DNA from 4 places in the Klebsiella ornithinolytica genome. Region 1 is predicted to be linked to each of the others. Evidence: predicted binding sites of a transcription regulator. Region 1 holds the regulator's gene; each other region holds the start of a gene.
The links. Region 1 encodes PurR, which represses purine synthesis genes. Its sites were predicted from a motif close to CANGCAAACGTTTGCNTG; they were not measured.

Region 1 (2,203 bases):
CGCGGCCAGCTGTCGATAGCCGTAGACGACATTGTTAAACCGGCCCGTATGCGTCAGATGATTGTCGATTTTTATCGTCACTTTCCCGATGTCGAGCTGATTGTTTTTCAGGAGGTCTTCAACGGCGTCTGGGACGCGCTGGCCGACGGGCGCGTGGAACTGGCTATCGGGGCAACGCGTTCGATTCCGGTCGGGGGGCGCTACGCCTTTCGCGATATGGGAATGCTGAGCTGGCATTGCGTAGTGGCCAGCCATCACCCGCTGGCGCAGATGAACGGGCCACTGAGCGATGATGTGTTGCGCAACTGGCCGTCGCTGGTCCGGGAGGACACTTCCCGTTCGTTACCGAAACGCACGACCTGGCTACTGGACAACCAGAAAAGGGTAGTGGTGCCGGACTGGGAATCATCAGCTACCTGCCTCTCGGCGGGATTGTGCGTAGGGATGGTGCCGAGCCATTTTGCTCGCCCCTGGATTGACCGCGGTGAATGGACCGCGCTGGCGCTGGAAAACCCGTTCCCGGACGCCGCGTGCTGCCTGACCTGGCAGCAGAGCGACACGTCACCGGCGCTGTCGTGGCTGCTGGATTATCTGGGGGACAGCGAAACGTTGAACCGGGAGTGGCTGCGGGCGCCGGAGTAACCGGCGCCGCACGGGCGATCAGCGACGATAATCGACGAACGGGCCGTCTACGACGGAGCGACGCTCTACCAGCCGCGGGTGAACCTCAATAGATTGCGACTCTTCACGCTTGTTGACGATACGATCCATCAGCATATTGAAGGCCGCTTCCCCCAGCGAATCTTTCGGCTGGTGGATGGTGGTCAGCGCCGGGCTGAAATAGCGGGCGTTACGCACGTTATCATACCCGATCAGCGAAATGTCCTGCGGCACGCGCAGTCCCATCTCATCCGCAGCACAGATTGCGCCCATCGCCATGATGTCGCCGCCGCAGAAGACCGCCGTCGGGCGATGCTGCTGGCTGAGGATCTGCTGCATGGCGCGGTAGCCGGATTCAGGCTCGAAGTCGCCCTGAACAATCCAGCTTTCCGGAACGGCGATCTGCGCTTCTTCCATGGCTTTCATAAAGCCCGCCAGGCGGCCGGCGCCGGTATTACGCTCCAGCGGACCCGGGATCACGCCGATTTCACGGTGGCCGCGTTCCACCAGATAGCGACCGGCCATATAGCCGCCTTCGAAGGCGTTATCGATGACCGAATCGGTGAAGTCGGCTTTGGATTCACCCCAGTCCATTACCACCATCGGAATATGGCGGTACTCTTCCAGCATGCTGAGCACCGATTCCGGATATTCAGAACACATAACCAGCAGGCCGTCGACGCGCTTTTGCGCCATCATCGACAGGTAGGCCTGCTGTTTTTCGAGATCGTTCCACGCATTGCCCAGAATCAGGGTATAGCCTTTCTGGAAACAGCTCTTTTCTACGGCTTCAATAATCTCAGCGAAATAGGCCGCTTCGCTGCTGGTGGCCAGCAGGCCAATCGATTTGGTGTGATTAACCTTCAGGCTGCGAGCAACGGCACTGGGGGAGTAGTGCAGCTCTTTGATCGCCGCCCACACGGCGTTGCGGGTTTCTTCCGCCACGAAACGGGTTTTGTTAATTACATGTGACACTGTTGTAGTGGAAACGTTTGCGCGCTTCGCTACATCTTTAATTGTTGCCATTACTTCTCACTCCAGACCTTGACCTGATCGTCTGATTATCGATACGTAAACGTTTGCCTATACACACCCTGAATACAATTTTCAACATTGCATCACGTCGGGAAAACGACACAGAACGACAGGAAGGGGTCAATGGCCGATACGCTTTCAAATTAGCGTGGGATTTTGTCCGATCTTGCGGCAAAGGGGAAGAGCAAAAATGTGCATCACCCTAAAACATGGAAGATTTTTGCGCTATATTGTGCAAAAATGAGCAAGCTCACTTTTCATGTGGGGATAACTGGGGGGAAAAATTGATGGATACAGATTTAAAGTTTTCGCTGACGACAACGATTATTGTCCTGGGTCTCATCGTGGCCGCCGGCCTGACAGCGGTGCTGCACTGATTTATCAGGGGGAGAGGCCTCTTTCCCCCGACATCCCGCCATTATTATCAATTTCGCAAAAATCTTTTGCCATTTCGTTTACTTTTGTTTTTTTGTGATTGATGTCATGCTTTTGACTTCTGATGAGATAC
Region 2 (2,203 bases), 2.0 Mb from region 1:
AGAATAGACGTGCATGTTATTGGCCTGGGTACCCAGCTTGCCGCTCTGATCGGTCATTCCTGCTGGCAGGGAAAAACTCAGCTTGCCATCCAGCAGGCTGATATTTTGTCCGCTGGCATTGCTTTCCGCAGCAGCCCCGGCAGTCGGCGTTTTTGTGTCGCTGTTATCACAGGCCGCAAGCCCCATAACCAGCAGGCCAATACCGACATATTTAACCAAATTGCGCATTGACATCTTCCTTTCGATAAACGGCCATTAACGGCTCATTCGCTTATCTTATCACATCAACCTGCGAGTACTCTTAACCTGGCTGCAATGCGGATAAATCAGATTTATCTGCCAGTTTTTTCAGCAGCATATTCAACAACATGCCATACATCGGCAGGAAGAAAACAATGCTAATCAGTACCTTGAAGCTGTAGTCGACAATCGCGATTTCTCCCCAGTTCGCCGCCATAAACGGGTCCGGACTACGCCAGAAAGCGATGAAGAAAAAGGCCAGGGTATCGCTGACGTTGCCGAACAGGGTCGAGGCGGTCGGCGCCAGCCACCAGCGGCGGTTTTGACGCAGGCGGTTAAAGACGTGGACATCGAGGATCTGGCCCAGCGCGTAGGCCATGAAACTGGCGGCGGCGATACGGGCGACGAACAGGTTAAAGTGGGTCAGCGCGGCAAAGCCTTGCCATTCGCCCATATAAAACAGGGACGAGATGCCATAGGAGATCAGCAGCGCCGGGACCATCACCGCCAGGATAATGCGTCGTGCCAGCGGCGCGCCGAAAATCCGCACCGTCAGATCGGTGGCGAGGAAGATAAACGGAAAGCTGAACGCGCCCCAGGTGGTATGAAAACCAAAAATGGAGATCGGGAGCTGCACCAGATAGTTGCTGGAGGTGATAACCAGCAAATGAAAAAGAGAAAGCCAGACCAGCGCTTTTTGACGCTGTGACGTTGTAAATGGACTCATATTGTGACCTTTTTAGTGATTGGGGTGAGGGAACCCAATAAATCAATACTCGTGCCGTGTTTTGCCAACCCACGAGTACCAGTTTGAAGCGGCAGAATGATACTGCGTTGAGCGGGTATTGCAATGGTTGTTTTTCGCGCAAACGTTAACCTGACTTGCGTAGCGGAAAAGTGGGGGTAAACTAGGGCCGTTTTGTTGATGTGAGATGAAAATGACCGAACTTTTCTCCAGCCCTGACCACACTCTGGATGCTCAGGGCCTGCGTTGCCCGGAGCCGGTAATGATGGTGCGTAAGACCGTACGTACAATGCCGGTGGGCGAAACGCTGCTGATTATCGCCGACGATCCGGCGACAACCCGTGATATTCCGGGTTTTTGCCGCTTTATGGAGCATGAGCTGCTGGCGCAAGAAACCGCGGCGCTGCCCTATCGCTATCTGATTCGTAAAAGCCATTAAGCACGGGTTTGCGTGCCTCTCCCGGAGGCGGGGCAATGCCCCTGTCCGGGCTACAAAATCCAAAGACCGCACGCTCCCGTAGCCCCGGTAAGCAGCGCGCCACCGGGGGTAAACGGTGCGATTGCCGCAGGCCGTCTTCCCGGAGGCGGGGCTATAAAGTCCAAAAACCGCACGCTTCCGTAGCCCCGGTAAGCAGCGCGCCACCGGGGGTAAACGGTGCGATTGCTGCAGACCGTCTTCCCGGAAGTGGAGCTACCAAATCCAAATATCGCACGCTTCCGTAGCCCCGGTAAGCAACACGCCACCGGGGTCTTTCCGCTTACTTCTTACGTAACAGTCGCAGGGCGTTAGCGGTCACCAGCACCGTTGCCCCCGTATCGGCCAGCACCGCCAGCCACAGCCCGGTCAGTCCGAGCAGCGTAGTGATAAGAAAAATTCCCTTTAAGCCAAGCGCAATCGCAATGTTCTGCCGAATATTGGCGTGGGTGGCGCGGGCCAGGGAAATCATCTGTGCCAGACCGGTTAAGCGGTTATGCGTCAGGGCGGCATCGGCGGTTTCCAGCGCCACGTCGGTTCCGCTGCCCATGGCGATACCAATGGTGGCGGCCTTCATTGCCGGCGCGTCATTAATCCCGTCACCGACCATCGCCAGCGGCGCAGCGGCATTGAGCGCCGTGACCGCCTCCACTTTATCGGCCGGCAGCAGCCCGGCACGGAATTCCAGCCCCAGTTCCCCGGCAATGGCGGCAGCCGCCCGCGGGTTATCGCCGGTCAGAATT
Region 3 (2,203 bases), 1.1 Mb from region 1:
AGGAACGTCCGGGTGTCGACATAATCGAAATCGTTGCCGTGTCCAAGGTATTTTTCTTCCAGCCGCGCCAGGGTGCCGTCTTCATTCATATTGTTGAAGAAATCCAGCATCGCCGCCGAAAGCGAGTTGTCCTCGCTCCTGGCGCTAAACCAGGTCACCGGCTGTTCATCGCTGATATCCAGAGCGACCGCCAGTTCCGGATGCACGCGCTGGAACAGACTAATGGCCACCGAATCCGCAATGGTGTAATCCACTTCGCCATCGATAACCGCCTGCATCAGCGCTGTCGTCCCGCGCTTTTCATCCACGCGCCAGCCGAGATCCGGGTATTTATTTCCTTTTAGTGTCTGCAGGTCGTTAATGGCGACGTGGCCCGGGGCAATCACCAGCTGTTCCGCCGTGAGGTTGGCGAGGCTGCGTGGGCGCGTGTTGCCCACCCGGTAGACCAGCTGTTGCGACACCGAATAGTAGCCCGGCCCGGCCTGATAGTTTTTGACCCGTTCTGAGTTGTAGACCAGTCCGGCAGCTAACATATCGGCATTACCGTTATCGAGGTCATCAAACAGCTGACTGATATTCTGGCGGACGGTCACTTTCAGCTTGACGCCGAGGTAATCGGCAAACTGTTCCGCCAGCTCGTAATCCAGTCCGTAGGTTTTGTTATTGATGGTCGCGAAGGTGAGCGGCGAATTGATGGTACTGATGCGCAGCTCGCCGCGCGCCATAATTCCGGCGACACGGTTCTCCGGCTTTCCTGACCACGGGATCGACGGCCACAGAGCGGCCGCCAGCAATAAGGTCACAATGCCGATGAGCAGATAATTAATCTTTAATTTTTTCAGAGAGTTAATCTTCTGCAGCTCTGTGTTCCTCAGCAGGCTATTAGCGAATAAAGTTAAAAGAGAGTCCTCGAATGAGCGGCATTTTGCTTAAGAATGCGTCAGTTGGCAACTTATTCGCGAGGAAGGTCACATTAATTGATAAACCAGGGGAATGATTTTATTTCCACGCAAACGGTTTCGTCGAGGCTCAGGATTCACTATAATGGCGCCCGTTTCCCCCCTGGCTCATATTGAAAGCTGCGAAGACGAGAGACTTATGATGGAAATTTTGCGTGGTTCACCTGCACTGTCGGCATTTCGTGTTAATAAACTGCTGGCACGTTTCCAGGCGGCCAACCTGCCGGTTAGCACAATATATGCAGAGTATGTTCATTTTGCCGAACTGAACGCGCCGTTAAGCGGTGATGAGCGTGAGAGGCTGGCACGACTGCTCAAGTATGGCCCAAACTTAAACAGCCATACCCCAACCGGTAAATTACTGCTCGTCACCCCCCGCCCTGGCACCATCTCCCCCTGGTCTTCTAAAGCTACCGATATTGCCCATAACTGCGGCCTGTCGCAGGTTGTGCGTCTTGAACGCGGCGTGGCGTACTATGTGGAAGCCACTGCGCTGAGCGAAGAACAATGGGCCGCTGTCGCGAGTGAACTCCACGACCGGATGATGGAAAGCGTCTTTGACGCGCTGGAAGAGGGCGAAAAGCTGTTCGCTCAGCATCAACCGACGCCGGTGACCAGCGTCGATCTGTTGGGTCAGGGACGTCAGGCGCTGATTGACGCCAACCTCCGTCTGGGGCTGGCGCTGGCGGAAGACGAAATCGATTATCTGCAGGATGCGTTTACCAGGCTTGGCCGCAACCCGAACGACATCGAACTGTATATGTTTGCCCAGGCGAACTCCGAACACTGCCGCCACAAGATTTTTAACGCCGACTGGGTCATCGACGGCGAACAGCAGCCGAAGTCGCTGTTTAAGATGATCAAAAATACCTTTGAGAAGACCCCGGACTACGTTCTGTCCGCCTATAAAGACAACGCCGCGGTCATGGAAGGTTCTCAGGTAGGGCGCTTCTTCGCCGATCGCGAAAAAGGCCGCTATGACTACCATCAGGAAGACGCCCATATCCTGATGAAAGTGGAAACGCACAACCACCCGACGGCCATCTCTCCGTGGCCGGGTGCGGCGACCGGATCCGGCGGTGAAATCCGCGATGAAGGGGCAACCGGTCGCGGAGCGAAACCGAAAGCCGGTCTGGTCGGTTTCTCAGTCTCTAACCTGCGGATTCCCGGCTTTGAACAGCCGTGGGAAGAAGATTTCGGCAAGCCGGATCGTATTGTGACCGCGCTGGATATCATGACCGACG
Region 4 (2,203 bases), 1.5 Mb from region 1:
GCATTCTGGCGTTTCTGCCGCTGAACGATCCGCATCTGTGTTCGATCGTCTGGTCGCTGTCGCCGCAGGAAGCACAGCGGATGCAGCTGGCCGACGAGGCGGTGTTTAATCAGGCGCTGAATATTGCCTTCGATAACCGGCTTGGCCTGTGCCAGCTTGCAAGCGAGCGTCAGACTTTCCCGTTGACCGGTCGCTACGCGCGCCAGTTCGCCGCGCATCGTCTGGCGCTGGTTGGCGATGCCGCGCACACTATCCACCCGCTGGCCGGCCAGGGGGTAAATCTGGGCTTTATGGATGCAGCGGAACTGATCGATGAACTCCGTCGTCTGCATGCGCAGGGCAAGGATATTGGTCAGTACCTGTATCTGCGTCGCTATGAACGTAGCCGTAAGCACAGCGCCGCGCTGATGCTGGCGGGGATGCAGGGCTTCCGCGAAATGTTCTCTGGCAGCCACCCGGCGAAGAAACTGCTGCGCGATATTGGCCTCAAACTGGCGGATACGCTACCGGGCGTCAAACCGCAGTTGATTCGCCAGGCCATGGGCTTAAACGATCTTCCTGCCTGGTTACGTTAAGCGCGTCACACTTCTCTCTCCCGGCCCCGGCGCCGGGTTTTCTCCTCTCATTTGAAATAATCTAATCTCACCCATTTTTTCGCATTAGTTTTATTAATGCCTCTCTTTTTTTGCAACAGAAAACAGGCCTCTTTTTTCGCATAAAATACCATCATGCTCGGTAATATCAGGCCATGATGTTAATTTTATGTGGCATAAATCGCTTTTTTCCAGTCAATAACTCTGTAGTCTTTTTGGCGACTTTTAGTCATAAGCTAATGTGATGTCCTGATTTAGCTTATGGTTTAGCGCCGGGTTCGGTGGTAAGTTCAGGCAAAAGAGAACGTTTGCGTCGGTGCCCGGAGATGGCGCCGACGGCGGATTTCGTGGTGCGAAATCGCCCCAATGACATCGCCCAACCCAGTAGCGGGTTCCGTTTTATTCGATGAGGAAAAGATGGCTCAACAGACTCCGTTGTATGAACAACACACGCTGTGCGGCGCTCGCATGGTGGACTTCCATGGCTGGATGATGCCGCTACATTACGGTTCCCAGATTGATGAGCACCACGCGGTGCGGGGCGACGCCGGTATGTTCGATGTCTCGCACATGACCATCGTCGACTTCCACGGCAGCCGCATCCGGGAGTTTCTGCGCTATCTGCTGGCTAACGATGTCGCGAAGCTGACGGTACCCGGCAAAGCGCTGTATACCGGTATGCTTACCGCATCAGCCGGCGTCATCGATGACCTGATTGTCTATTTCCTTACCGAAGATTATTTCCGCCTCGTTGTTAACTCCGCCACCCGTGAAAAAGACCTCGCCTGGATTACTCAACAGGCTGAACCCTATGGTCTTGAAATGACCGTCCGTGACGATCTTTCGCTGATTGCCGTACAGGGGCCACAGGCGAAAGCGAAAGCGGCAACCCTGTTCACCGACGCACAGCGTCAGGCCGTAGAAGGGATGAAACCGTTCTTTGGCGTGCAGGCCGGCGATCTGTTTATTGCGACCACCGGTTATACCGGTGAAGCCGGGTACGAAATCGCCATGCCGAATGAGCAGGCTGCTGATTTCTGGCGTGGCCTGCTGGATGCAGGCGTGAAGCCGTGCGGTCTGGGCGCTCGCGATACCTTGCGTCTGGAAGCGGGGATGAACCTGTATGGCCAGGAGATGGATGAAAGCATCTCTCCGCTGGCTGCAAATATGGGCTGGACCATTGCCTGGGAACCGGCAGATCGCGCGTTCATCGGCCGCGAAGCGCTGGAGCTGCAGCGTGAAAAAGGTACCGAGCAGCTGGTGGGTCTGGTGATGACCGAGAAAGGCGTCCTGCGCGGCGGTTTGCCGGTGCGCTTTAGCGATGCAGACGGTAATCAGAAAGAAGGTATTATCACCAGCGGCACCTTCTCCCCGACGCTGGGCTACAGTATCGCGCTGGCGCGCGTACCGGCCGGTATCGGCGAGACGGCCATTGTGCAGATTCGCAACCGCGAAATGCCGGTAAAAGTGACTAAACCTGTTTTTGTACGCAACGGCAAAGCCGTGGTGTGATTCCCCCTTTTTGGAGATTAATTGATGAGCAACGTACCAGCAGAACTGAAATACAGTAAAGAACACGAATGGCTGCGCAAAGAAGCTGACGGCACCTA

Region 2: tusA (sulfurtransferase TusA) is a predicted target of PurR. The motif match lies at 1,103-1,120, and genes of this name have one in related genera.
Region 3: purL (phosphoribosylformylglycinamidine synthase) is a predicted target of PurR. The motif match lies at 1,007-1,024, and genes of this name have one in related genera.
Region 4: gcvT (glycine cleavage system aminomethyltransferase GcvT) is a predicted target of PurR. The motif match lies at 891-908, and genes of this name have one in related genera.

Annotation. Positions count from the first base shown of each region.
Region 1 covers NZ_CP130153.1:2,374,394-2,376,596, forward strand. Annotated here, with positions in the region: gene punR (DNA-binding transcriptional activator PunR) at 1-642, shown strand, start outside; gene purR (HTH-type transcriptional repressor PurR) at 661-1,686, opposite strand; gene cydH (cytochrome bd-I oxidase subunit CydH) at 1,983-2,072, shown strand.
Region 2 covers NZ_CP130153.1:329,544-331,746, forward strand. Annotated here, with positions in the region: gene Q1L34_RS01495 (DcrB family lipoprotein) at 1-228, opposite strand, end outside; gene Q1L34_RS01500 (7-cyano-7-deazaguanine/7-aminomethyl-7-deazaguanine transporter) at 302-967, opposite strand; gene tusA (sulfurtransferase TusA) at 1,179-1,424, shown strand; gene zntA (Zn(II)/Cd(II)/Pb(II) translocating P-type ATPase ZntA) at 1,744-2,203, opposite strand, start outside.
Region 3 covers NZ_CP130153.1:1,265,186-1,267,388, forward strand. Annotated here, with positions in the region: gene mltF (membrane-bound lytic murein transglycosylase MltF) at 1-878, opposite strand, end outside; gene purL (phosphoribosylformylglycinamidine synthase) at 1,099-2,203, shown strand, end outside.
Region 4 covers NZ_CP130153.1:849,220-851,422, forward strand. Annotated here, with positions in the region: gene ubiI (FAD-dependent 2-octaprenylphenol hydroxylase) at 1-575, shown strand, start outside; gene gcvT (glycine cleavage system aminomethyltransferase GcvT) at 1,011-2,105, shown strand; gene gcvH (glycine cleavage system protein GcvH) at 2,130-2,203, shown strand, end outside.